One region of the Bacillus sp. D386 genome, then DNA from elsewhere that is predicted to be linked to it. Evidence: riboswitches for the same ligand, from Rfam matches in the RefSeq annotation. Region 1 holds a riboswitch; each other region holds the start of a gene.
What was found. Region 1 has a riboswitch for cobalamin ahead of FHY45_RS14895 (ABC transporter substrate-binding protein). Riboswitches for the same ligand answer to the same signal wherever they lie in the genome.

Region 1 (8,286 bases):
AGTTCATCCCCTATGAGCCTCTGTCTTATGCTCCTCGCTTTTGAGCAAGCCACTCCAGCTTTTCTTGAGATCTAGCTTCGGCTCCTAGCTCCTCGAGTCATAAGTGTAGCCACTGCTGGAGGGAGAACACCTCCCTACGTGACTCCTCTTATGCTTGTCGGAGCTGAACAGTCGCCTCAGCCTTTCTTATAAATATTCCTTTACGTTATATTGTTTCAGTATTCCTTCTAGTTTGATTGCTTTTCCGATGTCGCCTTTGATTTTTAGTTTGCCGGACATGAAGGCTACGGTTCCGTTTAGTTTGCCGAGAAGGAATTGGCGGAAGTTTTCGACAGACATGGTGAGTGTACAATCCGCTGGTGTTTCTTCTCCTTCGACTACCTCTGCCTGACCATCGTGTATATTAAGCTGATAGATTCCTTCTTCGGAACCGGTGATTGTGAATTGATAGCGTGTCGTAATTCCTTGAATTGGCTGAGGATCGTTTTTAAGTGCTTCCTCAATTTTTTCAAAAGACTCTCTTAATGTATAATCTTCAATTGCTTTTCCCATTTTAAAATTCCTCCCTTTATTATTAAAGGATATTTTTTTTATTTTTCAGTTTTATTTAGATGCAGCATTTTTGTCCTGTCGTTTCACCACCTCCTGAACGTATTTATAAAATCATTACACACGAATACCATATGGTTCATACAGATGACGCGCAATAATTAATTGCTGAATTTGATTAGTCCCTTCAAAAATGTCATAAATTTTTGCGTCACGATATAATTTCTCGACTAGATGTCCCTCAAGACCATATGGACCGAGTATTTCCTGACAGGCTGAAGTAACCTCCAAAGCAATCTTTCCACCATAGGCCTTACACATGGCTGCTTCTTTTGCATTCGGTTTTCCCAAATCTGCTTTCCAGGCAGCTTCCCAGGTTAACAGACGAGCTCCCTGAATTTTTTGCTGCATCTCTGAGAAGAGTCTCAGGGCTTGATGATAATGATTGCCGTGCTGAGGATATTCTCTTTTTACAAAATCCAATGTATATTCATAGGACGCTCTTGCAATTCCGGTAGCCATAGCTGCGATTATGGGCCTTGTGTTATCGAATGTTTTCATAGCAACCCTGAAGCCACCTGATCCATTCGCTTTATTGACATAGGCCTCTTCTCCACCTAAAAGGTTTCCATCCGGAACAAAGCAATCCTCAAACACAAGTTCTGCTGTTTCAGAAGCACGAAGACCCATTTTTTCCGCCAATCTCGAGCATGAGAAGCCGGGTGTACCTTTTTCTATAACAAATGCCCGGTGACCAGCCCTACCTAAATTGCGGTCTACCGTAGCAAATACAACAACCCAGGAAGCTCTTTTGCCATTTGTAATAAATATCTTCTGCCCGTTTATCACATAACCGCCGTCCACTTTAACAGCTGTCGTCTGTAAACCGGATACATCAGAACCTGCCTCTGGTTCAGTCAAAGCATATGCTCCCCACTTCGGTTTCTCATCTCTGGAGAAAATGGATAAAAAACGTTCCTTTTGTTCCGGTGTGCCGCTATGCTGAACAGGCGGACCTCCAAGCCCTGGCCCGGGTAGCGTCAAGGCAATCGCGCAATCTCCCCAGCCTAATTCCTCAGAGGCAATGACTCCCAATCGATTTCCTTGGCGCTCCTTCGCTTTTTTAAAATCTTTTTTCTTTTTATCATCATTGGACTCTCCAAAAGAAGACATGCTTAAAGAAATTCCGAGTTGATTTACTTTATCCAGCCAATCATCCGGTACTTTCTTTAATTGATCGGCAATCATGGATACCGGTCGCATTTCATTTTCAGCAAACCAATGGACCACTTCCTTAACTTGACTTTGATGTGGCGTCAACTCGTATGTGATCATTACTCATCCCCCTCTCCTTACCATACATGATCCAGTTTCCTGCCCTGATTTCTAAATCGCCCTCTTGTTCAAACCAACCGACTTGTGCCTGAGCGTCCCTCATCCACTTCTCAACAGGATGGTCCTGAACATATCCATGCCCACCAAGGAGCTGTACAGCTGAATCTGTTACATATCGAAGCGATTGATGGGCTTTTTTAAGTGCCTGGATACTGTGGAAAACAGCATCAGTTTCACCTTCATCAATTTGTTTTGCCGTATATAAAACAAGATGCCTTGCTGCACCCGTCTGGATAGCCATTTGTGCAAGGTTAAAAGAAACACCCTGGAATTTTGCGATTTCTACCCCAAACGCTTTTCTCTGGGAGGTATATTCAACTGTGTAATCAAGGGCAGCTGCCATAACACCAATTTCTTTTGCAGCCTCTAACGTACGTACACGGCTCAATGATTGATCCATCCAAGTTTCAGCTTCGGCACCACTAGCCAAAATATTGTTTTTGGAAACGCTTACTTCTTTAAGCTGAATTCTCGAAAAGCCGGCACTCAATAGCCCCAAGCGATAATCACCGTCAAGCACTCTCCAAGAATGATTATTGTCTTGATCTATCCAGAACAACACCGCTTCACCATTAGTAGCAGTTCCTGCAATTAATAGATATTCAGCCTTTCTGGCATTTTTCAGCGGACTCGTTTCTCCATCAATGATGTATCCATTGTCTATTTTTTTAATTTGGAGTTTATGTTGATTGGGATAAACAAAGGCGACTGTTGGGCAAATTCCCGTTTCACACTGAGTTTGATAAAAAGAAAATGCGTTATGATCCTCTTTTAGTCGAATAAACGATGCTCCCTCCCCGGCTCCTGGAAGCCCCTGAATAGTATCAAGGTCACCATAAGCAAGCGCCTCAACAATCTGTACCTGGGAAACGAGCGGCAATTCCAGGCCACCGTATGATTCAGGCAGTTCCAAATTTAATAATCCAAGGTCACTCAACTTTCTGACCACGTCCTCACTTACACCCTGATTTTTTTCCGTTTGCCTGGCATAGGGACGGATCTTTTGAATTGCAAAATCCTTTGCTACATCAACAAATGCCTTTTCTTCCTCACTTGGTAAAAAAGAAACCAACTTTCTCCCTCCTTCATATCAATAGTTTATTAATTTGAGAGACTGCTAAATGAGCGCATGACCAATCGGTTTAATAATCTAGCAAGATATTCTACATCTGTCTTTTGGTGATTTGGTTCCCGGAATTTTTGAATGACGACCTCATTGATTGCTCCAACCATTGCCTGAGAGATGATCCTAACTTCCTGTCCATTCACATTCTCCGGAAACTCCTGGTAAGCAAAAAAAAAGATAAGATCTGCGAAACTTTTAAGTGCTTCTCGTCTGACCAGTTCTACTTCGAAAGAAACTCCGACTGATTCGAGTAAAATAAAATTGGCAACAGCCTTATTGGAAAAGCAAATTTCCAAATAGCGAAGAATTCCGGCATATGCTTTATAACCAATGCGTGGTTCCCGTAAAGCTGCAAGCTTAATCTCTTCTGCAACTTCTCCAATCAAACTTTCACAAAGTGCAACAATCAAAGTCTCTTTATTGCCGAATTGTTGGTAGAACGTTGTTTTCGAGACATGTGCATACTCAACTATGTCCAGAACTGATGTATTCTTGTAACCTCTTGTAGTGAATAATTGCAGGGCTGCATATAGCATTTTATCTCTTGCTTCGGTCGGCAGGTCATTTACATATAACATTCTTATCATTCCAATCCCATGTGTGAGTACGAATACGTATTGGTATCATCATACCTACACAAAAGGGAAATTTCAACAAAATTGTTAGAAAATTTAATTTATTTTCTTCAACAAAAAAAGAGCCTCCCAAAGTAAAATGGGCGGCTCTTAAATGAAAATGTTTATTTAAATATTTCAGGATAGATTTTTTCAGCTATCAATTGCAAGCCTTCTGTTAAACGTGGTCCCGGTCTTGACACTGTGTCATTATCTACATCATAAACCTGCTTATTTTGAACGGCAGGTACCTCGGACCAAGCTTTTCTTCCATATACCTTTTCTTCTGGATTTTCAATATAATAGCCATATGTAGTAAGAATAACATCAGGATTGCGATCAATGACTTGTTCTTCATTCATTGTTACCCAACCCTCTTGATCAGCGGCAATATTCTCTGCCTGAATGATATCAAGCATTTCGTCTATATAGGTTCCGTTAGCCGCTGTATATAAATCCGGTGAGGAAGATACTTCAATCCAAACCTTCTTCTTATCTTTTATAGCACTTGCTTTCTCTTTAATTTCTGCTACTTCTTTTTTCATATCCGAAATAATTTCATCAGCTTTGTCTGATGTTCCGGTTGCTTTAGCAATCAATTCAATTGTTCCATATGCACCATCAAACGAATTGGCGTCAGGTACGATAATAACATCAATACCAGCTGTCTGGAATTGTTTAATGGTATCCTTAGCATTATTAAAATGACTGGCAGAAAGCAATAAAAGATCCGGATTTAATTCCAACACTTTTTCAATATTGATTTCTAACCCGCCGACCTTAGGTTTGTCAGCAGCTTCTGTAGGAAAATTACAATAATCTGATACACCAATGATTTTCTCTCCAAGACCTAGTGCATAGGCCGTTTCAGTATTGCTTGGCAGCAAGGATACGATCGTGTCCGGCTTTTCCTCAATCTTGATGCTTTCTCCGGATCCATCCCTTACCTCAACAGGAAAGGCTGTGGACGTTGATTCAGAAACCTCTTTCTTCTGGTTTGAGTCATCTTCAGTTGACGAACACCCAAACATTAACATAGATAGCGTAAGCATTAGCATAAATAAAAATAAATAGTTTTGCTTTTTTAGCATAGTTATTCCCCTTTCCAACATAATAAAAAAGCCTTAGCTCGAAAAAAGCTAAGGCGAAAATCCACATTAAAATAACAGGATTGGACGCCTACTTTTCCCTCCGAAAAATAGTACATACAAAAGAAAGAGCAGGTCTCCTGGCTGACGCATCAATTTACTCTGATTTACCTTCCCATGCTCTAAACAAAGAGCCGGTGGTTTACAAATCATTTCATCCGCGTATACAGTAGCGGGGGCTGCACCGGATTTGCACCGGTTTCCCTATTATCCTAATAAATAAGGCACTCTTACACTATTCAATATTTATATTTTTTATATAATCAGCTATCTTCATTCTTCTTCATATTCAACATCAGTATGTTCCCTGCAAAATTGTAAAACCATCGATAATTCATCTTCCTCAAGCTCAAAATCCAAAATACTTTGTGTTTCACTTTCTATAAACTCATATTTTGAAATTTGGTCCTGATTTTCATCCATTACATATATAACACGCAACAGAAGACCCTTATCGGTATATAGTTCATCTTCCTCGGGAACGGAAATCTCCAGTACATATTCGAACCTTTCTCCAGAAAGGATACCAAACGGGTCTTCCAGTTTCTCAACTGTATAACTTTGTATCTCGATCATCTTTATCAACCTTTCTAAAATGCTTATGTCTATTATACATGTTCAATCTCTTTATTAAACATTTTACCCAATTATTCAACTCCGTTTAGGAATATTTTTTAACAAGAATCAAAAACTATATTAAAATCACTTAATCCATAGGAGTTTATTATGCGTACTCTATCTGTTCTCACATTGCTCATTATCCAGCTTCTTATTCCATCTGAAACATTTGCAAAGACAGCCTACCTCAGTTTTGATGATGGTCCCTCAAACATCACACAGGAAATCCTCGATATCCTCAAAGTTCAGGATGTTAAGGCAACCTTTTTTGTAACGGGAACAGCCAGCCCGGGACATATGTATTTATATAAAGATATCGTAAAAAATGGACACGCTCTTGGACTGCATTCCTATTCTCATAATTATTCCAAAATCTATCGATCCAAGGATACTTTTTTTAAAGACATTACTCAACTGGAAGAATTTTTGGAAAGGGAAGTAGGCGTAAGCCCGAAAATCCTACGATTCCCCGGCGGCTCCAATAACTATGTCGCAAAACAATATGCCGGGACTGATTTAATGGATCAATTAAAGACTGAGGTAATAAAAAGAGGATATAAATATTATGATTGGAACTGCGATGCTAACGATGGATTAAATCCTCCAATTCCAGAAAAAAAATTACTTAAATTAATTATGCAAGGGGTAGGTGAAAAAGAAAATCTCTATATCCTCCTGCATGATTTTAACGGCAATACAACAATCGTGGATGGGCTTCCGGAAATCATTCGCCGTCTGAAACATAAGGGATACACCTTTAAAATAATGGATGAGTCCACACCAACTTTTGAATTTTAAAAATGATAAATACTCCTATCAGTTCAAATCGCAAATGCTGTCCATTATTCTGTAACGCTTCTTTTCTAACCTGAAATAAGGTTTACATTATAAAACAAACGCCCTTTCAGGTAGGGGCGTTTTGTTTTTTATTATTCGACTACAAGGTAATTGCCATGTTCCATATTGATTACGTATTCTGGCTTTGGGGGCTTACCTCCGTGCTCCTTGATTTTCGCTTTATGGCCAGCGATATGCTCAGGGCTCTTTTCCCATGCTTTCCATGCTTCCTCTGATTCCCAGCGGATAATCATGACAACTTCTTCTTCCCCACGCGTTGTTTTTTTCACTAATAACTCCCGACTTATAAAGCCTTCACGCTGCTCAATTAACGACGGACCTTGATCTGGCTTCTTTTTGAAGCGTTCCAATATCTTGTCTGAATTTCCCTCTGTCACTATCCACTTACGGATTTGAACAAACATACATAATCGCCCCTTATTAAAGGAGCATGCCCCACTTGAGACATGCTCCTTGTTATGAAGATTATTTTAATTCATTTAAGATTTCATCTAATTTTTCTGCTTCAGTCGTTACACCGTTACTTGAGAAGTACCAGTTAACACCGTCTAAGTAGACAATTTTGCCTTCTTTGTAAGCACTGGTTTTTTTGATAATATCATTTTCAATATCTTTTTTAATTGTTTCTACATCAGAAGCAGTACGGTCGATAATTAACAATACTTCTGGATCAACAGAAAGGATTGACTCATAAGAGAAATCAGAACCGTGGGAAGATGCTTCGATATCAGTTGTTGCTGGCTTGAAGCCAAAGTCATTATATACATATGCGAAACGTGAATCTTCACCATTGTCGAAACCGGAGATTTTCTTGTCATTGTACATCGCTACCAATGCATTTTCATAACCAGCAGCTTTTTCTTTTACTGCATCAACTTTTTCTTGTAATGAAGCTTTCAATTCTTTGCCTTTTTCTTCTTTATCAAAGATTTGAGCTGCTAAATCAACTGTTTCATATACAGCCTCTATGTAATTATCATTGTCAGAACCAATGAAAATAACGTTAGGTGTGATTTCTTTTAATTGTTCATAAAATGGTGTTTGACGACCAGAGATGAAAATAACATCCGGCTCAGCAGCTGCTACTGCTTCAAAATCGATTTGCTTTAGTGTACCAACATCGGCAACACCCTCAGCAACATATTTTTCTTTTAAATGCGCTGGCATATTTCCTTTACCGCCACCAGCAGCTACGCCTACGATTCCTTCAACACCTAATGCATCAAGTGTATCTAAAAAGCCATAATCCAGAGCAATAATGCGTTCTGGCATTTTATCTAATTTTACTTCTTCAAATGTAGTTGTCGTACCCTTTTCTTCATCTTCACGTGATTCTGTTAAGGAAGATACTGTCATTGGAAATTTAGAACTTTCGACAGTTTCTTTTTCTTCTGTTGGTTTTGTCTCAGAAGACTCCCCTGTTGTTGACTCGTCACCTGAGTTACAAGCTGTCAACATTAATGTTAACGCTGCCAAAGCAGTTAAAGTTTTCCATTTCTTCATCCTTTGTTCTCCTCCTAAAATACGCTGTTGGTAATTGAAAACGATTATCATTTTCAATCGACATTATCATTCTAAATGAGAATCACAAAATATGTCAACTCTTTTGAAGTGTTTGATAAATAATTTTATTTTTCCTATCTGACCTAACGAGAATTAGACATGGATGATTTCGTATCATTCTCGAGATATTCTCTCCTTGAAAAGTTAAATATCAGTTAGAAATGTGCTCAGCAAAAGAAATACTATAAAAAAAGACTCCAAAATAACAGCTATTTTGGAGTCTTCGCGAAAACTTAAGTATACGACCCTTAACTTGAACAAGATTTTGCTGCTGTCAATTATTCCAAAAATATAAGGCCAGAATCTATTTTAGAATCTAATGTGAATTAAAGTATACACATATACGACATCCATCTTGCTCTTGTACAGGAATATGCATGTCATATACATCACGCAAGGATTCTGAGTTAATAAT
Region 2 (8,286 bases), on a different contig from region 1:
TCCTCGGATCATGCCACCCACCCAATTCTTCATCATAATCCATAATAAACATATGATCCGTAAAAATTCTTCCGAAGCCAAGTGTTTCAGGATTGGGCTTTTCTTTTTTATAATTGGTTTTTGTGATAGAAATTAGTTGAGTATCCATGTGATGTCCCCTTTAAATTGTCAGAATAATTAATAAAATTAATTGTACTCCTCAAATAGGGAACCTGCAAGTAGCAAACTTAAAATTAATAAAAAAACTCCAATTCATCGACTATTTCTCATAATCAAATGTTTTAGCGCTCCGAGCTCATAATGATATATGGATGTATACGACCTGTACTATCTTTTCCTAACTTATCAATCTGCCAGTTATGATAATTAGCCTCATTCACATTAATCATTTGAAATGCATCAGCTTGATTGGAGCTGGATATTACATATTCCTCATGTGAGTTCGACTTTCTTTTAATATGGAAGAGATAGAGAGGTTGTTTAATTAAATTCTTTAATCCCAATAATTCTTCCATTTTTCTTTCAAAGGCATCCAATTTTTTCAATGTATGCTTACTATTATCACAAGCAGCATCCTCGTCACCCAAATCATGTACCACTGTCTTATGTTCGCCAAATTGATATACCAATCGGGTAACACAAGTCGGGCTATCCGGCACAATTTGTGCAGTAGTATTATAAATGAAGTTTTTGTAATCGAATGATAGCAAGAGATCTTCAATTTTTTTAACTCTTTGCTTAGAAACCGTAAAGTTCTTAACGCCTATATATGAAACATACTTCTCACCCTGCCAACTTACATGCCCTTCACTTGTGATGGTTGCCTGATAAATCGGGGATTTGCCAAGACATGATGTCCGCGAGATGGAAAATTCTTTAAACAACTTTATACTTCCTCCTATTAGTACAAACTGATTCTTTAGAGTGCTAGATATCTATATATTTATCACCGCGCTCACTTTTCAAACATTTTCCAAATTATAATAGGTCTACCATATATACTATGAAAGACCAATACCATTTATAATAAGCCAACTGACACATTAATTAAAGACCAAAAGTATCTATTTAAGGCTGGCTGCTACAAGTATAATATGAGTTAAATTTCCTAAATTAATATAGTTTTAAAAAAATATAACATACCTCTTTAGATGTTAGTTATCATTTTGCGGGAGAGTGTATTTTACATGGTGAAGAAATTGAAAAGAGAACAAGCTGTTCTTTCTTGACAATATCGAGGAATGTTTCTGTATGGATTTCTGCCAATAAATTAAAATCAATCACTAAGCTACTATAACATATCTGTAAAAATTGATGTTTCAGATAAATATGCTAACTTTAATTTTACGAAAATTAGAAACAGCAATCTTTCTTTTGGACAAATTTTATCTGAAAGAAGTGCTGGCTCATAAGCAGAAAACAAACTATAAGAAAGCCCGACTTTTATTCAATAACACATTTACTTATACAGGTTCCGCAATAAGGATAATTCGATGATGTGTTACATCAAAGTACCCATCCGACTGAATAATCTGGTGGATTATATATCATACATCCAATTAATGATCCAACTCAAAACTCGGTACTTTCCAGGGAATGGCTTTTAGATATAAAAGTACCAACATCATAAAACGTTGGATTGGATAGGCTTCTTGACTATAAACAACAGTCATATCATTCTTCCGGACTTCTTTCAGTGCTATTTCATCGTATTTTCCCCTTTAACAGATGATTTTATAAATCATTCTGTCAAAATGGGAGACCGCGGCATAGATTTCTCCGTTATTATTGTTCATATTCCAAATTTCGCATAATTATCCACCATCAATATCCATATTATATATATTTTATCATAATATAGAAAATAATTCGTGAACTTTTCCCGAGATTAAAAGGCACTCATTTTGTATATCCTATACTTGATGTCCTCAAAAGGGACATCAGAACGTATCCTACTGATGGGGTGATAAGCAATGAGTTATCGGAATCATTTAGATCCACACTCTTCTCTTTTTCACCATAACTGGACAAGGCGGAAGCGCTCAAAATCACAGGTTAACGGACATACTGCAATGTCCCAAACCAATATCATTTTGAGGAGCAATGCGAAAGCTCACCGCTGGTAAGGATGCCTTCAAGCAAAAAGACGCCGTAATGGCGTCTTTTTACATTTACAGTTCATCAAATCCATTGGTATCTGTTGTTTTTGTATATTGTCTTGATTTCTGCTCAAAGAAATCCGTCTTGCCTAAATCCACTTCCTGATAGGCAACAATCCATCTTAATGGATTTTTGTTCGGAACCTCTGGAAACGGAGATCTTCCATACCCCAATTGATTGCAACGCTTATTAGCCATAAACTGGATATATTGTTCGAGCTCAGCCATCGTAATTCCCTCGATTTTATTTCCTATAACTTTATAACCCCATTCAATCTCAAGCTCTGCAGCAGTTCGGAAGGTTTCAATCGCAAAATTTTTCAATTCTTCTGTATTTGTTTCAGGATGTTCAGCCACTATTTCTTTAAAAATCTTCTCAAACAGCCCAACATGGATCTGCTCGTCTCGATTTATATAATTAATCATCGTTGAAGTTGCCACCATCTTTTGGTTTCTGGCCAAATTATAAAAGAAAGCAAAGCCTGAGTAAAAGAAGAGCCCTTCTAGGATTACATCATAGATAATCGATTTAAGCAGATTTTCAATTGTTGGGTTTTCTGTGAAATCCCGATAGCCATCAGTAATAAAATCATTTCGTTTACGCAAAATCTCTTCAGTTCTCCAATATTCAAAAACTTCATCTTGCTTGCTTTTCTGGACAATACTTGACAATACATAGGAGTAGGAATGGTTATGAATGACTTCTTGCTGCGCCAGCATAATCATCAATGCATTCAGAGATGAATCGGTCAGATAGTCGGCGACTTTACTGGCATAGTCAGACTGGATACTATCAAGCAATGCCAACAAGCCTATAATTTTTAGAAAGGATTCTTGTTCAATTTCTGAAAGATTTGGAAATTGTTTCGCATCATTCACCATATTAATTTCAAAAGGCGTCCAAAAATTAGATAGCATTACTTTATATTTAGGATATGCCCATGGATAGCGCACATCATCCCAATTTAAAATATTTGAATTTCTGCCATTAATAATACCCGTTGAACTATTCGGTGCTTCCCGATCGACTAATTTACGTTTTTCCACTATTGTTTTTGTATCCATTATATTTCCCCCATCCTTATTGGCAGCTTTCGCATTCTTCTATAACAGCGCTTGAAGTAGAACGTACATAGTATGTTGTTTTTAATCCGGTCTCCCATGCAAGCAGATGCAAGTCTAATAAATCACGTGCTTTAATATCATTACGGACATACAAATTAAACGAGATTCCTTGGTCGATATGTTTTTGACGACGTGCATTTTGGAGAATGCTCCATTTTTGGTCAATTAAATAAACGGATTTATAATACCACATTGTCTCCAGATTCAAGTCAGGTGCAGTCACTGGAATACGGTAATTCTTCTTCTCTTCGGAATATTCCCTTCTGAAAATTGGATCAATTCCGGATGTAGAACCGGCAATAATCGCAGTTGAAGAATTTGGTGCTACGGCCATAAGATAGCCATTTCGAATTCCGGATGTATGCACTCTTTTTTTCAATTGACTCCAAGCATCTGAATCATAGCCTCTTTGGTCAAAAAAGAATCCGCTATCCCAATCAGATCCTTCAAAAAATGGGTAAGCACCTTTTTCACCAGCTAAATCCACACTTGATTTAATCGTTAAATAAGCGATTTTTTCGTATAATCGGTCACAGTATTCAACGGCTTTCTCTGATTCCCAGGCAATGCCCTCAAGCGCTAATAAATGATGCCAGCCAAATGTCCCAAGTCCTATAGCACGATAATTTTTATTCGTTATATTTGCCTGAATGACCGGGATATTATTTAAATCAATGACATTATCAAGCATTCTCACCTGTATCTTAATTAAGCGTTCAAGGACATCTTCCTTTACAGCTTTGGCAAGGGAGATAGACGAAAGATTACATACAACAAAGTCACCCGGTGTTTTTTCAATAATAATTTTCCCATCCTCGGTTCTTTGTTCAATAACTTTGGTAGCACTTTGATTTTGCATAATTTCCGTACATAAATTACTGCAATATATCATTCCTTTATGGCGATTAGCATTAGAGCGGTTGACCGTATCCCGATAAAACATATAAGGTGTTCCTGTTTCAAGCTGAGAAATCATGATCGCCTTAAACACTTCAATGGCAGGTATTTCTTTTTTGGAAAGCTGCGGATGATTGATACATTCAGTATATTTTTGTCTGAATTGGCCATCCCCTGCTTCTTCATCAAAATAATCTTCAAGAGAATATCCCATTACTTTTCTTACTTCATGCGGATCAAATAAATACCAGGTACCCCGCTCCTTGACCATTTCCATAAATAAATCCGGAATGCAAACACCAGTAAATAAATCATGCGTTCGAAAACGTTCATCCCCATTATTTAAACGCGCTTCGAGGAAGGCAAATATATCCTTATGCCAAACATCCAGATAAACTGCAATGGCACCCTGTCTTTGGCCCAGTTGGTCCACACTGACGGCGGTATTATTTAATTGCTTCATCCATGGTATAACTCCTGAGGAAACACCCTTAAATCCTTTAATATCACTGCCTCGCGCTCTAATTTTCCCTAAATAAACACCTATTCCTCCGCCATTTTTAGATAGATTGGCAATATCGGTGTTTGAATCATAGATACCTTGCAAACTATCATCAACAGTATCGATAAAACAACTGGATAATTGGCCATAGCTTTTCCCAGCATTAGCAAGCGTAGGAGTTGCCACCGTCATATATAGATTGGATAAGGCCCAATATGCTTCTCTTATTAATTTGATTCGCTGTTCTTTAGGCTCATTCATCATTAATGTCATGGCAATAATCATAAACCGTTCCTGAGGAAGTTCATATAAGCTTCCATGATGAGATTTGGCTAAATAGCGATCTGCCAGCGTCCGAATGCCAATATACGTAAACAACTGATCTTTTGATGAATCGATGACTGCTTCGAGTTCATTGATTTCGTCTTCCGTATATTCATTTAACAATGCTGGATTATAAATCCCCATATCAGTCAATAGTTCAACAAGCTGATGAAAGCTCCCATATTTGTGTGTTAAATCATATCCCCGGCTTTTTGAAGCTTTATCATATAACTGGTCTAAATAAATAGTTGCCGCCACAAATGTCCAATCAGGCTCATCAGCAGAGATACGCTCTACGGCGCTTAGTACCAGTAAATTCACCAACTCTTTCTTGCTATAGTCAGACTTATACTCAAGTGCTGTCTTGATTTTTTCTAAGTATTCCTCTGCTGAATAAATAGATGTATAGGAACTAACACATTCCTTTATGTATGTTTCTATGCTTTTTAAATTTATGACTTCCAGACTTGCATAGTTTGATTCGTAAGATACTGCCATACTAATTTCCCCCTTATTGTTTGCCGATAAATCGATTAAAAACGTCTGTTCCCTCCACGCAAAAAATCCCATTGCCTAAAAATAAGCAATGGGAAAAGAAATAATAACAAGATTGAACTGTTCAATATTGCTATTTCATCCGTTCCACCCTCATTGCTCCCGATAAAGGCAAACCAGTGAAAAAGGCAGGTCTCCTGACTCATGCTTCGCTTTACTCTAAGTCCTTCCCATAGATTTCTCTACAGTGGTTTACTTATTTCATCAGCATTTACAGTTGCGGGTACAGTTCCGGATTTTAACCGGATTCCCTATTAAGTCGTAATACGACACCTTAAACACGTTAAAATCAATATATAGTATTTTAGATATAAAATGATAACAACATATAGAATTATAAATCTTATATGTGAAAATAGCAACTAAAATTCCGACAATTTATTTAGGCAATTGCTGGAGAAATTGATTGATAAATGCTTCGGATTCCAATCGAATTCCAATGTATGGCGGATGAACACGTTTATTGGCTTCAAGAGGAACCCCCAACCACAATACTTTTTGGTCAAGGATGACAAATGTGAAGCTTGGCCCATTCTGAAGATGGATATCCGGATCCAAATAGGAATGGGAATCTGGAGAATACATCATCAGTCTTGTTCTTGAGTTCCTCGTCTTCACTCTTTGAACAAAATCCGATGATAACACACTGGAATTTGGCAAGGAAAGGATAATGGAAGATTGGGCTTTTTTTAAATCCTGATAGAACCCTTCCAAATTTCTTGCATAAATCCATTGTAATTTTGGATGATGGTTGGCAATCCATTTGCCTATTTGATCCATATTGACCATTTGATTCCGTTTCATTTGATATTGAACGAGCTGATGAAGAGTTTTTGTATGCGAAACTTTTGATTCTATAAACTCCACATCGCTGACATGAATCAGTTTCCCTTTTGTTCTGGTAATTGCAACATTTAACAGCCGTTCACTTTCCCTGCCCGTTAAAAGCATCCCTGCCCGATTTTGCGGATAACTATCTACACTATCAAATACCATTACTTCCCGTTCACTTCCCTGGAAACGATGGACAGTGGCAGCCAATATATCATGCAGGCCGTTCTCTTCCTCATATAGATCTTTAATTAATGTTTCCATCAATTGTGCCTGCGCACGATAAGGGGTTGCATAACCGATTGATTTACTCCCATTGCTGTAGGCTTCATGAATAACCTGAAAGGATAACAATAGATTCATCAAATTCATTCTAGAACCAGAGGAAGTGCCCGTAAAGCAGTGTTCCCCTGTGAAGCTCGTATTTAACAGTACGGAAGCACGATCTACAAAAGGTGTCTTTGAAACGATATCTTTTTTATTTATATGAACACTTGGATGATCGCCAACCAGTGAATTATAAACATATTGGTTCGTAAAAGCGGAGATATCCGGATGCATTCTCCTCTGTTCCTTTAATAAAAACAAATGAGTATGAAGTTTTCCCCCACGTGCAATATCAGCAACACCGGCACGATGGAAGATGTCCTCCTTCAGCCAGCGGTCTACAAGCTCTCCCCTCGAAACCGCAATAGGAGGTAATTGCTTAAAATCCCCACAAATAATACAACGCTTGGCAAGTGCGCCGGCAAAGGCAATTTGCGGGATAAAGGCCATACTGGCTTCATCAATGATAACTAGATCATACTCTTGTTCAAAAATACTCGGGTCCATTGCTGCTTTCGCCAAGGTAGTCCCAACAATGAAGGCATTTTTGACTAAATGAATTTCTTTTTGCCTTATTTTCTCTAAGATTCTGCCCAGTTTTTTTTCAAGGTCAAGAAGCTGCTCCGAGTCACGTACGCTAAAAGACAGAGACAGATCTTTTTTTAGCAGTTTCTTTTCTTCATTAATCGAATCCCTTTCCTTCACTAAATGTCCATCATGACTTTCCAATAATTTAGCCGGCAATATATCCCCATGCATCAGAAGACCCTCACCAGTTTGAGAGCCGTAACGTAAAATATCTCCTTCATGAAAACGATCCGCTCGTTTAACAAATGCCGTAATTTCGGCAAGCAGGACATCCACAGCCTGATTACTGTGAGAGAGAACTAATATACGTTTCTTTTTAAAATATTTATTGGCTGCCGTTCGTGCTAAAGTATACGTTTTTCCTGTACCAGGCGGTCCCCAAACATATGTGACCGGGTTATATTTTGATCTGGCATATAATTCGCGTACCGCGCTTTTACTTGTTTTGTCCGTTCGTTTATCAGGCATGGAAGGCTCCATGATCCGTTTAACCCGACTTCTTTTCCGCTTACTTTTCCTGATATCATCCAGTCTTTCAATCAGCTGATCTAAAAGTTCCCATGGGTCATGATAAATCGTAGCCTCTTCAATCAATTCACCTATTGATTGTTCAAGAGACAGAAGCAAACTATTGCCCTCAGAGGATAGGATTCTGGCATCAAACCGACTCCCGCCCCATTCCAGCTTAGCAATCGTTCCAACAGGTATACGCAAAATACTGGATGACTCAAAATAGTACGTAAAAGAATCACCTGACATAATCTTATTGCCATTCATCAGGTGATAGCGGGTACTTCCATATTTTTTTAAATACTGAATCTCTTCTTCAAGTGCTTCCTGCCATTCTTCAATATACTCTTGTGTTGAATTCATTCTTTGTGCCCCTCAAATCATAAACCTAAATTATCTCTAATTTGATAACTATACCATACAAACTAAAACTAGAATAGTCGATGGCACATACTCACCTAACCGAAA
Region 3 (8,286 bases), on a different contig from region 1:
TTCATAGTAGAGAAGTAAGTTGCTGTGTTAGTACGTGTAAAGCTTGGGCGTTCTTGTTTAACGATATAGTAAATGAACCCGCTGCAATCGAATCCTGATGGTGTTGTTCCACCCCATTTATAAGGAGTGCCAATTAAACTTTTTGCCGTAGCAACCATGCGCTCAGCTTCTGATTTTGTAACCGTACTGCCTGAAGTGGTACCAGTTGAAGTAGTTGATTTGCTTACAACCAATACTTGTCCAACATAAATGGTGTCGCTTTTTAAATTATTCCAAGATTTTAAGTTTGCAACAGTTGTATTATAGGTATTTGCAATTTTCCATAAAGAATCACCGGATTTTACTGTATATTTCTTTGTAGAAGTGCTTGCAGTCGTATTTTCACCAATATTAAGTGTTTGACCTATGTAAATAGTATCAGACGTTAGGTTGTTTTCCTTTTTGATTGCAGACACAGTAGTATTATATTTAACTGCTAATTTCCATAAAGAATCACCTTTAGAAACTGTGACGGTAGCAGCAGAAGCAGCACCAGCAAAAATAGAAGACGCCAGGACAGCGGTAGCAGTAATAGATAAAACTTTATTCTTCATGTTGACCCCCACTAAACTTAGTAAAATTTTAAAGTACTAGCCTAGTGTAGTAGATTCGACAAAAAATTACTAGGTATGTTTCCTAAATGTAACAAAACAGAAAGTTTATTGTAATAAAAGTGAGTTTTCTGTGTTTTGGATAAGTTTACTTAATTGTAAAATTTTTATATTCAGTAGCGACCTGAGTGTTAACCTCTACATGGTTTATTCGACTATATTTTGGGCCTATTCTAATTTTGCCAAGAAAATGATCCAATGCTTCTTCTGTTCCTTGTGCAACAATTTCTACATCACCATTTACTAAATTACGCACCCACCCATGTATATCATAATCTTTTGCTGTAAGCAGAGTAAAATAGCGAAATCCTACACCTTGAACAATCCCAGAGACAATTATGTGATATTGCTTCATTATTTATCCTCCTATTCTGATATATAGATAGAATCCCAATATCTTTAATCCCAAGCATCTCAAATATTTAGAATTTACATGAGTGTACAAGACTAGGTGCTTCAGCACTACTTGTTTTAAGAATTCATATTTCTATATTTTAATGGTACTTATTTTTTATTTAACTATCAACAATAGGATGACGTACTAACCAAAGCTCTAATGGAATTCCTTATATGGTAGAATATAGTAAATAAAATTTATAGGGAGTAGGAGAGTGTCGTGTTGAAATACATATATTTAGTTCGACATTGTGAGGCTACCGGACAGGGTTCTGAATGTGATTTAACAGAAAAAGGGAAAATACAGGCGAGGGAACTAGCTGATTTTTTTAACTCTATTTCAATAGAGCGTATAGTCTGCAGTCCATATAAAAGGGCAATTGAGTCTTCTGAAGCAATTGCTGAAGAAAAGAATATACAGCTCGAATATGATGATCGTTTAAAGGAACGGATCTTATCTGGACATGATTTACCTGATTGGAAAAATAGATTATACCAATCGTTTTTGGAACGTGATGTTAAATTAGCCGGAGGAGAATCCAGCAATGAGGCTGCTAAAAGAGGTTTTACTGTAATAAAGGAGGCATTGGATAGCGAGAATCTCAATATATTAATCGTAACACATGGTAACTTACTGACTTTAATCCTAAATCATCTGGATGAATCCTTTGGTTACGAAACTTGGTTGGGTCTGACTAATCCGGATGTGTATTGTTTAAAGATAGATGAGGATCAAAGCAATATCACAAGGGTGTGGAAGTAAGTCACTGATGACATCTCCGTTTTTGATTAGCAAGGTGAATAGGAGAGAATAAAATTTAGATTTCATGTCTTAGCATACATATTAATGGTTACTTTCCATGACTCGTTTAAATTTGTCGGAGGTTTATAAAATGAAAAAAAGAATCATTTTAACAGGTGGGGGATCAACTGGGCATGTTGCTGTCAATTTGGCGCTCATTCCCTATTTGATTGAAAGGGATTGGGAGATTTACTATATAGGATCTAAAGAGGGAATTGAAGTCTCTTTGATAAAGGAGTTTGATCGTGTCACTTATTTTCCAATATCCACAGGTAAACTTCGCAGATATATGGATATAAAAAATGTAAAAGACCCTTTTAATATTTTGAAAGGCTTTATGCAATCAAGAAAGATTATTAAGCGGTTACAGCCGTCCATAATCTTTTCAAAAGGTGGCTTTGTTTCCGTTCCTGTCATTCTTGCTGCGGCGAGTAGAAAAGTACCGATCATTTCGCATGAGTCAGACATTACACCAGGGTTGGCCAATAAGCTATCATTGCCTTTTGTTCAAAAAATTTGTTATACCTTTCCGGAGGCTAAAAATCATATTCCTGCAGAAAAGTCTTTTTTCTTAGGGCCCATCGTAAGAGATGAACTGCGTCAGGGTGACCCATCGATTGGAATGAAAATATGCCAATTTAATACAAGGAAACCTGGATTATTGATCATGGGAGGCAGTCAGGGTTCTGAAGCAGTGAATAAGGCTGTGCGTAAGGACTTGGATCGATTGCTCAAAACCTTTAATGTCATTCATTTATGCGGAAAAGGAAAGGTAGATTCCACCCTACATCGTGATGGATATGCTCAGTTTGAATATATTAACCAAGGCTTGGCAGATATATTGGCTATGACAGCTGTGGCTGTTTCAAGGGCCGGTTCAAATTCTATTTTTGAATTTTTAAGTTTAAAAATTCCAATGGTCTTAATCCCGTTATCAAGGAAAGCCAGCAGAGGCGATCAAATCATGAATGCTGAATCATTTAAAAAGCAGGGTTTTGCCTATGTTATTGAAGAGGATGAGCTTTCGTTAAACACGTTAGCTGATAAGGTAGAAACTATATTTAAAAACAAACAGATGATTATCGATAAAATGAACAATTTTGAGGAAGAAGATGGACTGGAACGCTTGTATGAATTGATTGATACCTATAAAATTTAATGTTGAAATGATAAGTATTATTCTATATACGAAAAAAGCATTAAAACAGAACACTAAACAGGATTTGTAGCCAAAAAGTAGGAGTGTCGGAGCAATGAATCTTAAATGTTATACCCAATATGATGGACTTGGGTTAGCGAAGCTTGTAAAGGAAAAACAAGTATCCGCAATAGAATTAATAGAGGACGCATTTGAACAAATAAATGAACTAAATCCTAAAACAAATGCAGTTGTTCGAACTAGATTCGAAAAGGCAATGATGGAAACTGGAAAGTTTGAATCTATATACGGACCTTTTGCAGGAGTACCTATCTTATTAAAAGACTTATCACAATCTATTAAAGGCGAACCGATTACAGCGGGTTCAAAATTACATGTAAATCGGATTGCTAAACGGGATTCTAATTTTGTGAAAAAAATTCGTGAGGCAGGATTTGTCATTATTGGACAGACGAGTTCTCCGGAGTTTGGTCTGAAAAATATTACTGAGCCAGCTGTATATGGAGCGACACGTAATCCATGGAACCTGCAGCATTCATCGGGTGGATCAAGCGGCGGAGCATCAGCCAGTATAACTTCAGGTATGGTCCCAATTAGCGGTGCCAGTGATGGCGGCGGCTCTATTCGTATACCGGCATCATTCACTGGATTAGTAGGCTTGAAGCCAACAAGGGGAAGGACACCCGTTGGTCCAGGTGTGGGCCGCCAATGGCATGGAGCTGCGGTAGATTTTGCCTTAACCAAAACGGTTCGTGATAGTGCAGCTATGCTGGATGCCTTGCAAATCATTCAGCCGGATACTGCCTTTCAGGTACCTTTATATAATGGGAGCTATTTGAAGGAGCTTTCGAATCCATTGAAAGAAAGGTTTAAAATTGCTTTTTCCACAAAGTCTCCGGTGGGAACACCCGTTAGTGAAGAAGCTGTAGAAGCGGTACATAAGACAGTCAAATGGCTGGAACAGGCAGGGTTCACCGTTGAAGAATGTGATAATGGGGTAGATGGAATCCGCCTTATGGAAAATTACTATATTATGAATAGCGGAGAAATGGCAGCAGATATACTGTCCATTGAGGAAGCCATTGGACGGCCGATTACCGTTAATGATATAGAGATAGTCACATGGGTACTCAGAACTGCCGGGCAGAATGTATCAGCTGTTCAATTTACACGCAGTTTAGCTGAATGGGATACGGCAGCTGCACAAATGGCCAGGTTCAATGAGGATTATGATTTGTATTTGACGCCGGCAACAGCTTTCTCAGCTCCAAAGGTGGGCGAATTGACGCATACGGATGAACAGAGCTTGCAGTTATTGAAAGTAAATGAACTAAAACCCTCTGATCAGTTAGCAATGGTCTATGAAATGTTTAAACCAAGTTTAACGTATACGCCTTTTACACAGTTGGCGAACATCATCGGACAGCCTGCGATTAGCTTGCCTGTTCATATGACAGATTCTGGCTTACCCCTTGGAGTGCAATTGATGGCTCCAAAGGGAAGGGAAGATTGGCTTCTTAAAATAGGAGCGTTGTTAGAGCAATCCGATATATGGGTTGGACAGAAAGGGAATCCATATATTGGATGGTGATAAAAGTGATAGATCGACTAGAAGATGCGTGTAATTCAGTTGGTCAATTAAAACAGTCATTTCACTTGTTTATATTTATGAGAATTCCTATATATCGAAAATATCTTCCGTTTACATTTTCAACATGATATATTAATAATACGAAAATTTAAAACAATCATAAGTGCTCACTATTGTGAGGTAAAAGGGAATCCAGTGTAAATCTGGAACAGCCCCCGCTACTGTAAGAGCTGATGAAATCACGTGACCACCTTTAAATGAGGGAAGGTGTGAGAGTAAAGTGAAGCTCAGAGTCAGGAAACCTGCTTATGAATGTGTATTGCTTACTTTTCGGTGGGAAAAGGGATGGCGAACGTAGAGATGATTGTGTCTTTGCGCTGATTTTGACAGCGTTTTTTTGTCTGTGCATGAATCAAGCCTGTTTTCCTTAACCGGGAAGACAGGCTTTTTTATGTTTAATATTTCAGCGTGAATTCGCTAAATATAATAAATTTTGGAAAAGGGAGAATAGTGAGATGAAAAAGATTGCAAGCTTATCACTTTTGGTGTTCTTATCCGTTTTTGCATTGTTTGCATGCGGAAATGATGAGACAGTAAACAACCAGAAAAATGAAACAAACCAGGAAACTAGCGAGTATCCGAAAACACTGACAGATGGTCGTGGAGAAAAGGTAACAATAAAAGAAAAACCTTCAAGGATTGTTTCAACAACGTTGGCCATTGATGAATATTTATTGCCATTGGCAGAAGAGGAACGGATTGCAGCGGTTACGAAAATGTCTACAGACTCAGGGATTTCGAATGTAGCAGATCTAACAGATGGAATTGATACAAAAATTGAATCAGTCACATCTGAATTGGTGCTGTCACTTCAGCCTGATTTAGTGCTGATTCCTTCCTATGTAGATCCTGAGGTTCTTAAACAAATTGATGCAGCAGACATCACCACCTACCAACTTAAAGATGATTCCTCTATATCAGGTGTATTGGATGGTCTAATGGAGGTTGGTACCATTGTTGGCGAGGAAGATAAAGCAGAAGAAATCATAGCTGATGTCAAAAAGAGGATGTCAGATTTACAAACGAAAGCAAAAGCACAAACAGATAAAAAACGAGTGGTTTACTGGACACAGCAAAATTCTTCAGTTACTGAGAATACTACAATAGGAGAAATCATCACCTTAGCAGGCGGGATAAATGCCATTACAGAAGCGGGCATTACCGGTGAAGAGTATCCTGATTATCCGAATCTTTCAAAGGAAAAATTAGTTGAGTTAAATCCAGATGTGATTATTACAAGTGATTGGCAGTATGATGGCTCAAAAGCAACATTCGTCGAGGAATGGAAAAAGGATCCGGCACTTAAAAATCTTAAAGCCTTTAAGAATAATGAAGTGCATGTGATAGATAGCGCAAATTTAACAACGGCTTCCCATTTTGTGATTGAGGGAGCAGAAGATATTTATCAAGTTTTATATGGAGAATAATATGGTTTGTAAACAGTCTAAACAGGTTCTTATTTTTGGAATCCTGATTTGTTCCTTGCTCGTATCGTTACTTTTAGCAACCATGTATGGCGGGGTCATCGTTCCATTTACGGAAACTGTGAAAGTATTACTCTCACTGCTTCCATTTATAGAGTTTGACTATAACCCAATGTATGAAACAATCCTTGTGCAGATTCGCCTGGGGCGGGTTGTTGTGGCTGGATTAGTCGGGGCAGCCTTGGCAATATCGGGAGTCGTGATGCAAAGTGTGTTTCGCAACCCGATGGCTGACCCCGGCATAATTGGTGTTTCATCAGGTGGAGCATTCGGAGGTGTACTGGCCATCTATTTTGGTTTGGCCGCGATCCATTCTCTTTTCGTCCCATTAATGGGCTTTATCCTGGCTGCATTGACTTTGTTTGCAATTTATATGATTGCGACCAATCAAGGAAGGACCTCAGTACTGACATTGCTGCTGACGGGTATTGCGATTAGTTCTTTTTTATCAGCCTGTACCTCTCTGCTAATCTCTTTTTCGAATGCAGGAGTGATGCAGCAGATTGTCCAATGGATGATGGGGAACTTAAACGGGCGTGATTGGAGTCATGTACAAATATTAACTGTTCCTGTTTTATTTTCGATTTGTGTCTTTTTGTACCATGCCAACGACTTAGATATCTTTCTGCTGGGTGAAGAGCAGGCCCAGAATATGGGGATTTCCGTTCAGCGCACCCGTAATCTATTGTTAATTACTGCTTCATTAGTAACTGGAATGAGTGTCTCATTAACGGGAGCCATCGGTTTTGTTGGTCTGATTGTCCCTCATATGATCCGTATGATCATTGGGCCCTCGCATCGAAATTTACTACTGGCTAGTGTCTTAGGGGGAGCGAGTTTCTTGATTCTTGCTGACTTAATATCCCGTTTGGCCATTAGGCCTGCTGAGATTCAAATCGGTATTATTACAGCTTTTTTTGGCGCTCCGTTTTTCCTTTATTTAATTTTAATAAATAAAAAGAAGGGGGAAATCTGAGATGACAGCTATTTTGAATGCGGAGAAACTCAGCTTTAGCCGTGGCAAACAGGTGATTTTAAAAGCAATGGATATCTCTTTGGAAACTAACCAATTTACCTGCTTGATTGGTCCGAACGGTACCGGAAAATCTACTTTACTGCGCTTAATGGCAGGATTGCTAAAGCCACCTGCAGGGTCAATAGCCTTTAAGAATCATGCTCTCTCTGAGATGACTACTCTTGAAGTGGCCAAAGCAATCACCTACATGCCACAAAGCACGGTCCTTGACTATGAATTTACAGTGAGTCAGGTAGTACTTATGGGAAGGCATCCGCATCGGAAGAAATGGCAATTCTCACAAAAAGATGATAATCAATTGGCAGAGAAAGCGATGAAACAAACAGGAATTTATCATTTAAGAGACCGTTATATCACATCCCTTTCAGGAGGAGAACGTCAGCTTGTTTTCTTAGCTAAAGCCATCACTCAGAATTCTGAGGTTATTTTGTTGGATGAGCCAACTTCAGATCTGGATATTTATCATCAGGTCCAAATTGCCGAGGTCATCCGGGAGCTTGTAAAAGAGGGAAAGGCTGTCTTCGCGGCAATCCATGATATTAATTTAGCCACTCGCTATTGTGATCGACTCATGCTTATGGGAAATGGAGAACTCATTGCAGCAGGGGAACCGGAACAAGTCATTACAGATCATAATTTAATGCGTGTTTTTCAAACCCACACGTATACCTATAATGATTCCTATTTTGGGAAAAGGCAGATGATTCCTTATGCCATAGATATAAAAGGGGAGGCATGAGGAGTAAGGATTTCGTTATATTTCTATACATACATGAGCGATGGCCTTCTATGTGAATAAAGTAAACGGCATCGCGGAGGGTCACCATTTCATACGAAATTCCATGTTTTAAATAAGGAGGAATGAACCTTGAAAAAAGACTGGCGCTACTCCAGTTATCCATTCATGAAAGAAAAAACTTGTTTAGTTGATTATGAAATTCGCACTGATAGTTTAACAACAAGGATTGGGGCTGTATTCCCATTATTGACTGAGAAGGAGCAAGCAGTCATTGATGACCTTCGTATGGTTCAAGCGCTATGCTATCATGTGAACGGTTCTGTGCGCGGAAAATTGGCGATAACTGAAGCAGATTTACAGTGGTTGAGT
Region 4 (8,286 bases), on a different contig from region 1:
CTCGAATATGATGATCGTTTAAAGGAACGGATCTTATCTGGACATGATTTACCTGATTGGAAAAATAGATTATACCAATCGTTTTTGGAACGTGATGTTAAATTAGCCGGAGGAGAATCCAGCAATGAGGCTGCTAAAAGAGGTTTTACTGTAATAAAGGAGGCATTGGATAGCGAGAATCTCAATATATTAATCGTAACACATGGTAACTTACTGACTTTAATCCTAAATCATCTGGATGAATCCTTTGGTTACGAAACTTGGTTGGGTCTGACTAATCCGGATGTGTATTGTTTAAAGATAGATGAGGATCAAAGCAATATCACAAGGGTGTGGAAGTAAGTCACTGATGACATCTCCGTTTTTGATTAGCAAGGTGAATAGGAGAGAATAAAATTTAGATTTCATGTCTTAGCATACATATTAATGGTTACTTTCCATGACTCGTTTAAATTTGTCGGAGGTTTATAAAATGAAAAAAAGAATCATTTTAACAGGTGGGGGATCAACTGGGCATGTTGCTGTCAATTTGGCGCTCATTCCCTATTTGATTGAAAGGGATTGGGAGATTTACTATATAGGATCTAAAGAGGGAATTGAAGTCTCTTTGATAAAGGAGTTTGATCGTGTCACTTATTTTCCAATATCCACAGGTAAACTTCGCAGATATATGGATATAAAAAATGTAAAAGACCCTTTTAATATTTTGAAAGGCTTTATGCAATCAAGAAAGATTATTAAGCGGTTACAGCCGTCCATAATCTTTTCAAAAGGTGGCTTTGTTTCCGTTCCTGTCATTCTTGCTGCGGCGAGTAGAAAAGTACCGATCATTTCGCATGAGTCAGACATTACACCAGGGTTGGCCAATAAGCTATCATTGCCTTTTGTTCAAAAAATTTGTTATACCTTTCCGGAGGCTAAAAATCATATTCCTGCAGAAAAGTCTTTTTTCTTAGGGCCCATCGTAAGAGATGAACTGCGTCAGGGTGACCCATCGATTGGAATGAAAATATGCCAATTTAATACAAGGAAACCTGGATTATTGATCATGGGAGGCAGTCAGGGTTCTGAAGCAGTGAATAAGGCTGTGCGTAAGGACTTGGATCGATTGCTCAAAACCTTTAATGTCATTCATTTATGCGGAAAAGGAAAGGTAGATTCCACCCTACATCGTGATGGATATGCTCAGTTTGAATATATTAACCAAGGCTTGGCAGATATATTGGCTATGACAGCTGTGGCTGTTTCAAGGGCCGGTTCAAATTCTATTTTTGAATTTTTAAGTTTAAAAATTCCAATGGTCTTAATCCCGTTATCAAGGAAAGCCAGCAGAGGCGATCAAATCATGAATGCTGAATCATTTAAAAAGCAGGGTTTTGCCTATGTTATTGAAGAGGATGAGCTTTCGTTAAACACGTTAGCTGATAAGGTAGAAACTATATTTAAAAACAAACAGATGATTATCGATAAAATGAACAATTTTGAGGAAGAAGATGGACTGGAACGCTTGTATGAATTGATTGATACCTATAAAATTTAATGTTGAAATGATAAGTATTATTCTATATACGAAAAAAGCATTAAAACAGAACACTAAACAGGATTTGTAGCCAAAAAGTAGGAGTGTCGGAGCAATGAATCTTAAATGTTATACCCAATATGATGGACTTGGGTTAGCGAAGCTTGTAAAGGAAAAACAAGTATCCGCAATAGAATTAATAGAGGACGCATTTGAACAAATAAATGAACTAAATCCTAAAACAAATGCAGTTGTTCGAACTAGATTCGAAAAGGCAATGATGGAAACTGGAAAGTTTGAATCTATATACGGACCTTTTGCAGGAGTACCTATCTTATTAAAAGACTTATCACAATCTATTAAAGGCGAACCGATTACAGCGGGTTCAAAATTACATGTAAATCGGATTGCTAAACGGGATTCTAATTTTGTGAAAAAAATTCGTGAGGCAGGATTTGTCATTATTGGACAGACGAGTTCTCCGGAGTTTGGTCTGAAAAATATTACTGAGCCAGCTGTATATGGAGCGACACGTAATCCATGGAACCTGCAGCATTCATCGGGTGGATCAAGCGGCGGAGCATCAGCCAGTATAACTTCAGGTATGGTCCCAATTAGCGGTGCCAGTGATGGCGGCGGCTCTATTCGTATACCGGCATCATTCACTGGATTAGTAGGCTTGAAGCCAACAAGGGGAAGGACACCCGTTGGTCCAGGTGTGGGCCGCCAATGGCATGGAGCTGCGGTAGATTTTGCCTTAACCAAAACGGTTCGTGATAGTGCAGCTATGCTGGATGCCTTGCAAATCATTCAGCCGGATACTGCCTTTCAGGTACCTTTATATAATGGGAGCTATTTGAAGGAGCTTTCGAATCCATTGAAAGAAAGGTTTAAAATTGCTTTTTCCACAAAGTCTCCGGTGGGAACACCCGTTAGTGAAGAAGCTGTAGAAGCGGTACATAAGACAGTCAAATGGCTGGAACAGGCAGGGTTCACCGTTGAAGAATGTGATAATGGGGTAGATGGAATCCGCCTTATGGAAAATTACTATATTATGAATAGCGGAGAAATGGCAGCAGATATACTGTCCATTGAGGAAGCCATTGGACGGCCGATTACCGTTAATGATATAGAGATAGTCACATGGGTACTCAGAACTGCCGGGCAGAATGTATCAGCTGTTCAATTTACACGCAGTTTAGCTGAATGGGATACGGCAGCTGCACAAATGGCCAGGTTCAATGAGGATTATGATTTGTATTTGACGCCGGCAACAGCTTTCTCAGCTCCAAAGGTGGGCGAATTGACGCATACGGATGAACAGAGCTTGCAGTTATTGAAAGTAAATGAACTAAAACCCTCTGATCAGTTAGCAATGGTCTATGAAATGTTTAAACCAAGTTTAACGTATACGCCTTTTACACAGTTGGCGAACATCATCGGACAGCCTGCGATTAGCTTGCCTGTTCATATGACAGATTCTGGCTTACCCCTTGGAGTGCAATTGATGGCTCCAAAGGGAAGGGAAGATTGGCTTCTTAAAATAGGAGCGTTGTTAGAGCAATCCGATATATGGGTTGGACAGAAAGGGAATCCATATATTGGATGGTGATAAAAGTGATAGATCGACTAGAAGATGCGTGTAATTCAGTTGGTCAATTAAAACAGTCATTTCACTTGTTTATATTTATGAGAATTCCTATATATCGAAAATATCTTCCGTTTACATTTTCAACATGATATATTAATAATACGAAAATTTAAAACAATCATAAGTGCTCACTATTGTGAGGTAAAAGGGAATCCAGTGTAAATCTGGAACAGCCCCCGCTACTGTAAGAGCTGATGAAATCACGTGACCACCTTTAAATGAGGGAAGGTGTGAGAGTAAAGTGAAGCTCAGAGTCAGGAAACCTGCTTATGAATGTGTATTGCTTACTTTTCGGTGGGAAAAGGGATGGCGAACGTAGAGATGATTGTGTCTTTGCGCTGATTTTGACAGCGTTTTTTTGTCTGTGCATGAATCAAGCCTGTTTTCCTTAACCGGGAAGACAGGCTTTTTTATGTTTAATATTTCAGCGTGAATTCGCTAAATATAATAAATTTTGGAAAAGGGAGAATAGTGAGATGAAAAAGATTGCAAGCTTATCACTTTTGGTGTTCTTATCCGTTTTTGCATTGTTTGCATGCGGAAATGATGAGACAGTAAACAACCAGAAAAATGAAACAAACCAGGAAACTAGCGAGTATCCGAAAACACTGACAGATGGTCGTGGAGAAAAGGTAACAATAAAAGAAAAACCTTCAAGGATTGTTTCAACAACGTTGGCCATTGATGAATATTTATTGCCATTGGCAGAAGAGGAACGGATTGCAGCGGTTACGAAAATGTCTACAGACTCAGGGATTTCGAATGTAGCAGATCTAACAGATGGAATTGATACAAAAATTGAATCAGTCACATCTGAATTGGTGCTGTCACTTCAGCCTGATTTAGTGCTGATTCCTTCCTATGTAGATCCTGAGGTTCTTAAACAAATTGATGCAGCAGACATCACCACCTACCAACTTAAAGATGATTCCTCTATATCAGGTGTATTGGATGGTCTAATGGAGGTTGGTACCATTGTTGGCGAGGAAGATAAAGCAGAAGAAATCATAGCTGATGTCAAAAAGAGGATGTCAGATTTACAAACGAAAGCAAAAGCACAAACAGATAAAAAACGAGTGGTTTACTGGACACAGCAAAATTCTTCAGTTACTGAGAATACTACAATAGGAGAAATCATCACCTTAGCAGGCGGGATAAATGCCATTACAGAAGCGGGCATTACCGGTGAAGAGTATCCTGATTATCCGAATCTTTCAAAGGAAAAATTAGTTGAGTTAAATCCAGATGTGATTATTACAAGTGATTGGCAGTATGATGGCTCAAAAGCAACATTCGTCGAGGAATGGAAAAAGGATCCGGCACTTAAAAATCTTAAAGCCTTTAAGAATAATGAAGTGCATGTGATAGATAGCGCAAATTTAACAACGGCTTCCCATTTTGTGATTGAGGGAGCAGAAGATATTTATCAAGTTTTATATGGAGAATAATATGGTTTGTAAACAGTCTAAACAGGTTCTTATTTTTGGAATCCTGATTTGTTCCTTGCTCGTATCGTTACTTTTAGCAACCATGTATGGCGGGGTCATCGTTCCATTTACGGAAACTGTGAAAGTATTACTCTCACTGCTTCCATTTATAGAGTTTGACTATAACCCAATGTATGAAACAATCCTTGTGCAGATTCGCCTGGGGCGGGTTGTTGTGGCTGGATTAGTCGGGGCAGCCTTGGCAATATCGGGAGTCGTGATGCAAAGTGTGTTTCGCAACCCGATGGCTGACCCCGGCATAATTGGTGTTTCATCAGGTGGAGCATTCGGAGGTGTACTGGCCATCTATTTTGGTTTGGCCGCGATCCATTCTCTTTTCGTCCCATTAATGGGCTTTATCCTGGCTGCATTGACTTTGTTTGCAATTTATATGATTGCGACCAATCAAGGAAGGACCTCAGTACTGACATTGCTGCTGACGGGTATTGCGATTAGTTCTTTTTTATCAGCCTGTACCTCTCTGCTAATCTCTTTTTCGAATGCAGGAGTGATGCAGCAGATTGTCCAATGGATGATGGGGAACTTAAACGGGCGTGATTGGAGTCATGTACAAATATTAACTGTTCCTGTTTTATTTTCGATTTGTGTCTTTTTGTACCATGCCAACGACTTAGATATCTTTCTGCTGGGTGAAGAGCAGGCCCAGAATATGGGGATTTCCGTTCAGCGCACCCGTAATCTATTGTTAATTACTGCTTCATTAGTAACTGGAATGAGTGTCTCATTAACGGGAGCCATCGGTTTTGTTGGTCTGATTGTCCCTCATATGATCCGTATGATCATTGGGCCCTCGCATCGAAATTTACTACTGGCTAGTGTCTTAGGGGGAGCGAGTTTCTTGATTCTTGCTGACTTAATATCCCGTTTGGCCATTAGGCCTGCTGAGATTCAAATCGGTATTATTACAGCTTTTTTTGGCGCTCCGTTTTTCCTTTATTTAATTTTAATAAATAAAAAGAAGGGGGAAATCTGAGATGACAGCTATTTTGAATGCGGAGAAACTCAGCTTTAGCCGTGGCAAACAGGTGATTTTAAAAGCAATGGATATCTCTTTGGAAACTAACCAATTTACCTGCTTGATTGGTCCGAACGGTACCGGAAAATCTACTTTACTGCGCTTAATGGCAGGATTGCTAAAGCCACCTGCAGGGTCAATAGCCTTTAAGAATCATGCTCTCTCTGAGATGACTACTCTTGAAGTGGCCAAAGCAATCACCTACATGCCACAAAGCACGGTCCTTGACTATGAATTTACAGTGAGTCAGGTAGTACTTATGGGAAGGCATCCGCATCGGAAGAAATGGCAATTCTCACAAAAAGATGATAATCAATTGGCAGAGAAAGCGATGAAACAAACAGGAATTTATCATTTAAGAGACCGTTATATCACATCCCTTTCAGGAGGAGAACGTCAGCTTGTTTTCTTAGCTAAAGCCATCACTCAGAATTCTGAGGTTATTTTGTTGGATGAGCCAACTTCAGATCTGGATATTTATCATCAGGTCCAAATTGCCGAGGTCATCCGGGAGCTTGTAAAAGAGGGAAAGGCTGTCTTCGCGGCAATCCATGATATTAATTTAGCCACTCGCTATTGTGATCGACTCATGCTTATGGGAAATGGAGAACTCATTGCAGCAGGGGAACCGGAACAAGTCATTACAGATCATAATTTAATGCGTGTTTTTCAAACCCACACGTATACCTATAATGATTCCTATTTTGGGAAAAGGCAGATGATTCCTTATGCCATAGATATAAAAGGGGAGGCATGAGGAGTAAGGATTTCGTTATATTTCTATACATACATGAGCGATGGCCTTCTATGTGAATAAAGTAAACGGCATCGCGGAGGGTCACCATTTCATACGAAATTCCATGTTTTAAATAAGGAGGAATGAACCTTGAAAAAAGACTGGCGCTACTCCAGTTATCCATTCATGAAAGAAAAAACTTGTTTAGTTGATTATGAAATTCGCACTGATAGTTTAACAACAAGGATTGGGGCTGTATTCCCATTATTGACTGAGAAGGAGCAAGCAGTCATTGATGACCTTCGTATGGTTCAAGCGCTATGCTATCATGTGAACGGTTCTGTGCGCGGAAAATTGGCGATAACTGAAGCAGATTTACAGTGGTTGAGTGATAGATATGATTTTTATGTTGAGAAAACAGGGGAAAATGTAAAACAATTCGTCTTACCGCAAGGAAGCAACGCCGCATGCGCACTTCATGTCGTACGCAATGAGGCCAAGAAATCCTATCGTGCCCTGCATAAAGTTAGTGAAGAGCGAGAAGTGCCAGACATCTTATTTGATTTCCTAGGATTGCTCGCTAATGTTTGTTTTGTAATGGCTGTTTACGTCAATCAGGTGAATGGGATACAGGAAATTCCTTTTGTCAGTAAATCATATGCCGTAAAAAAGAATTAAAAATGATCATCCTTCTTTTGTTATGGATAAAATGAAGCAACAGAGTTCATGATTAGTGGATGGGAAACAGGTATAGCCTAGAAAACAAAAACGGAGTGCAAAATGAACTGCTAGCCCGGTCCCGGCTTTATTCAAGGTGTATGGAGGACCCGAAATTGTGCAGGATGCAGGGTATTATTTATATGAAAAGTACCAATTCGAGCCAGACCGGATTTTTTCGGAAGACGACTATATAAATATAGGAGATGTGCCTTATAAGGCAATCTGGACACCTGGGCACTCTCCGGACCATTTTTGTTTTCTTGATGAGGATCAGGGTATTCTTTTTGTCGGGGACCACTTACTAAACGTCATCAATCCGATTGTTCTTATCCAGCAGGCAGGTGAAAATCCATTGAGGGATTATATGCAAGCCATCTGGAAAATTGAACAATGTTCAGTACGTTATATGCTGACCGGTCATAAGGAAATGATCGAAAATCCCTCAGGAAGAATCCGGGATTTAAAGAACCACTACCGGAAAAGATGGATGCAGATTTATGAAAAAGTTGATTATGAAGGGAAAAGCGCCTTCGATATATCCAAGCAAATATATGGACGGGATCCGAGTTGCGCACGTACTCTATCAGGATTTATGCAGACCATTACTAATTTGGAATACCTGCAATCAATTGGTTTTGTTCGAAAAGAAGATAGAGATGGCATGTTTTATTTTTATAAATCATGTTGATTTTCAACTCAAAACAAGGGAACTCTAGTGTTAAGGAGTTCCCTGTTAATTCAACTTTTATAAAATTATTTGAAAAGCAGTTACTTTACAATATAAGTTCATCTTATAAGTTCATCTTTCTCTATATCAAAAGTATTTTTATCAATTGAATAACATTTGACTTCTTTCTCTACAGCATTGTTCTTATTTTTGGAATTCAGATTCCCCATTACCAGCATATTGCTTTCAAATAACTCCTTCTTTTAAAAACAAATATACGCTATTCAAGTTAGCGTTGGATAAATTGATTTATTCTTCTTCGGCATTTTCAATTTCTTTTATATCATTAGTGGAAATAAATAAACTAAGCAGAGCCATCATTTTGAGGGAACTATTTTAACCATGGGGCCGTTGAATGACGGTCTTTTTAATGCTCTAAACGGATTGAACTTTAGCTCTTTGTGTACATC

Region 2: another riboswitch for cobalamin. It lies ahead of FHY45_RS11000 (ribonucleoside-diphosphate reductase subunit alpha); the one in region 1 lies ahead of FHY45_RS14895 (ABC transporter substrate-binding protein).
Region 3: another riboswitch for cobalamin. It lies ahead of FHY45_RS05725 (ABC transporter substrate-binding protein); the one in region 1 lies ahead of FHY45_RS14895 (ABC transporter substrate-binding protein).
Region 4: another riboswitch for cobalamin. It lies ahead of FHY45_RS00480 (ABC transporter substrate-binding protein); the one in region 1 lies ahead of FHY45_RS14895 (ABC transporter substrate-binding protein).

What each region holds. Positions count from the first base shown of each region.
Region 1 is NZ_VEMV01000004.1:598,150-606,435, reverse strand. Features, by position in the region: gene FHY45_RS14915 (SCP2 sterol-binding domain-containing protein) at 187-552, opposite strand; gene FHY45_RS14910 (acyl-CoA dehydrogenase family protein) at 667-1,884, opposite strand; gene FHY45_RS14905 (acyl-CoA dehydrogenase family protein) at 1,844-3,016, opposite strand; gene FHY45_RS14900 (TetR/AcrR family transcriptional regulator) at 3,046-3,657, opposite strand; gene FHY45_RS14895 (ABC transporter substrate-binding protein) at 3,810-4,775, opposite strand; cobalamin riboswitch at 4,886-5,079, opposite strand; gene FHY45_RS14890 (DUF6509 family protein) at 5,106-5,408, opposite strand; gene FHY45_RS14885 (polysaccharide deacetylase family protein) at 5,559-6,248, shown strand; gene FHY45_RS14880 (antibiotic biosynthesis monooxygenase family protein) at 6,380-6,712, opposite strand; gene FHY45_RS14875 (siderophore ABC transporter substrate-binding protein) at 6,774-7,811, opposite strand; gene FHY45_RS14870 (iron ABC transporter ATP-binding protein) at 8,188-8,286, opposite strand, start outside.
Region 2 is NZ_VEMV01000003.1:451,039-459,324, reverse strand. Features, by position in the region: gene FHY45_RS11020 (branched-chain amino acid aminotransferase) at 1-148, opposite strand, end outside; gene FHY45_RS11015 (DUF6438 domain-containing protein) at 282-884, opposite strand; gene FHY45_RS11010 (YpzG family protein) at 1,974-2,126, shown strand; gene FHY45_RS11005 (ribonucleotide-diphosphate reductase subunit beta) at 2,172-3,224, opposite strand; gene FHY45_RS11000 (ribonucleoside-diphosphate reductase subunit alpha) at 3,241-5,505, opposite strand; cobalamin riboswitch at 5,673-5,854, opposite strand; gene FHY45_RS10995 (DEAD/DEAH box helicase) at 5,941-8,181, opposite strand.
Region 3 is NZ_VEMV01000002.1:145,244-153,529, reverse strand. Features, by position in the region: gene FHY45_RS05750 (C40 family peptidase) at 1-593, opposite strand, end outside; gene FHY45_RS05745 (acylphosphatase) at 739-1,005, opposite strand; gene FHY45_RS05740 (histidine phosphatase family protein) at 1,267-1,809, shown strand; gene FHY45_RS05735 (undecaprenyldiphospho-muramoylpentapeptide beta-N-acetylglucosaminyltransferase) at 1,940-3,007, shown strand; gene FHY45_RS05730 (amidase) at 3,102-4,598, shown strand; cobalamin riboswitch at 4,743-4,922, shown strand; gene FHY45_RS05725 (ABC transporter substrate-binding protein) at 5,114-6,085, shown strand; gene FHY45_RS05720 (FecCD family ABC transporter permease) at 6,087-7,118, shown strand; gene FHY45_RS05715 (ABC transporter ATP-binding protein) at 7,120-7,917, shown strand; gene FHY45_RS05710 (hypothetical protein) at 8,047-8,286, shown strand, end outside.
Region 4 is NZ_VEMV01000001.1:97,112-105,397, reverse strand. Features, by position in the region: gene FHY45_RS00495 (histidine phosphatase family protein) at 1-342, shown strand, start outside; gene FHY45_RS00490 (undecaprenyldiphospho-muramoylpentapeptide beta-N-acetylglucosaminyltransferase) at 473-1,540, shown strand; gene FHY45_RS00485 (amidase) at 1,635-3,131, shown strand; cobalamin riboswitch at 3,276-3,455, shown strand; gene FHY45_RS00480 (ABC transporter substrate-binding protein) at 3,647-4,618, shown strand; gene FHY45_RS00475 (FecCD family ABC transporter permease) at 4,620-5,651, shown strand; gene FHY45_RS00470 (ABC transporter ATP-binding protein) at 5,653-6,450, shown strand; gene FHY45_RS00465 (hypothetical protein) at 6,580-7,107, shown strand; gene FHY45_RS00460 (MBL fold metallo-hydrolase) at 7,265-7,837, shown strand.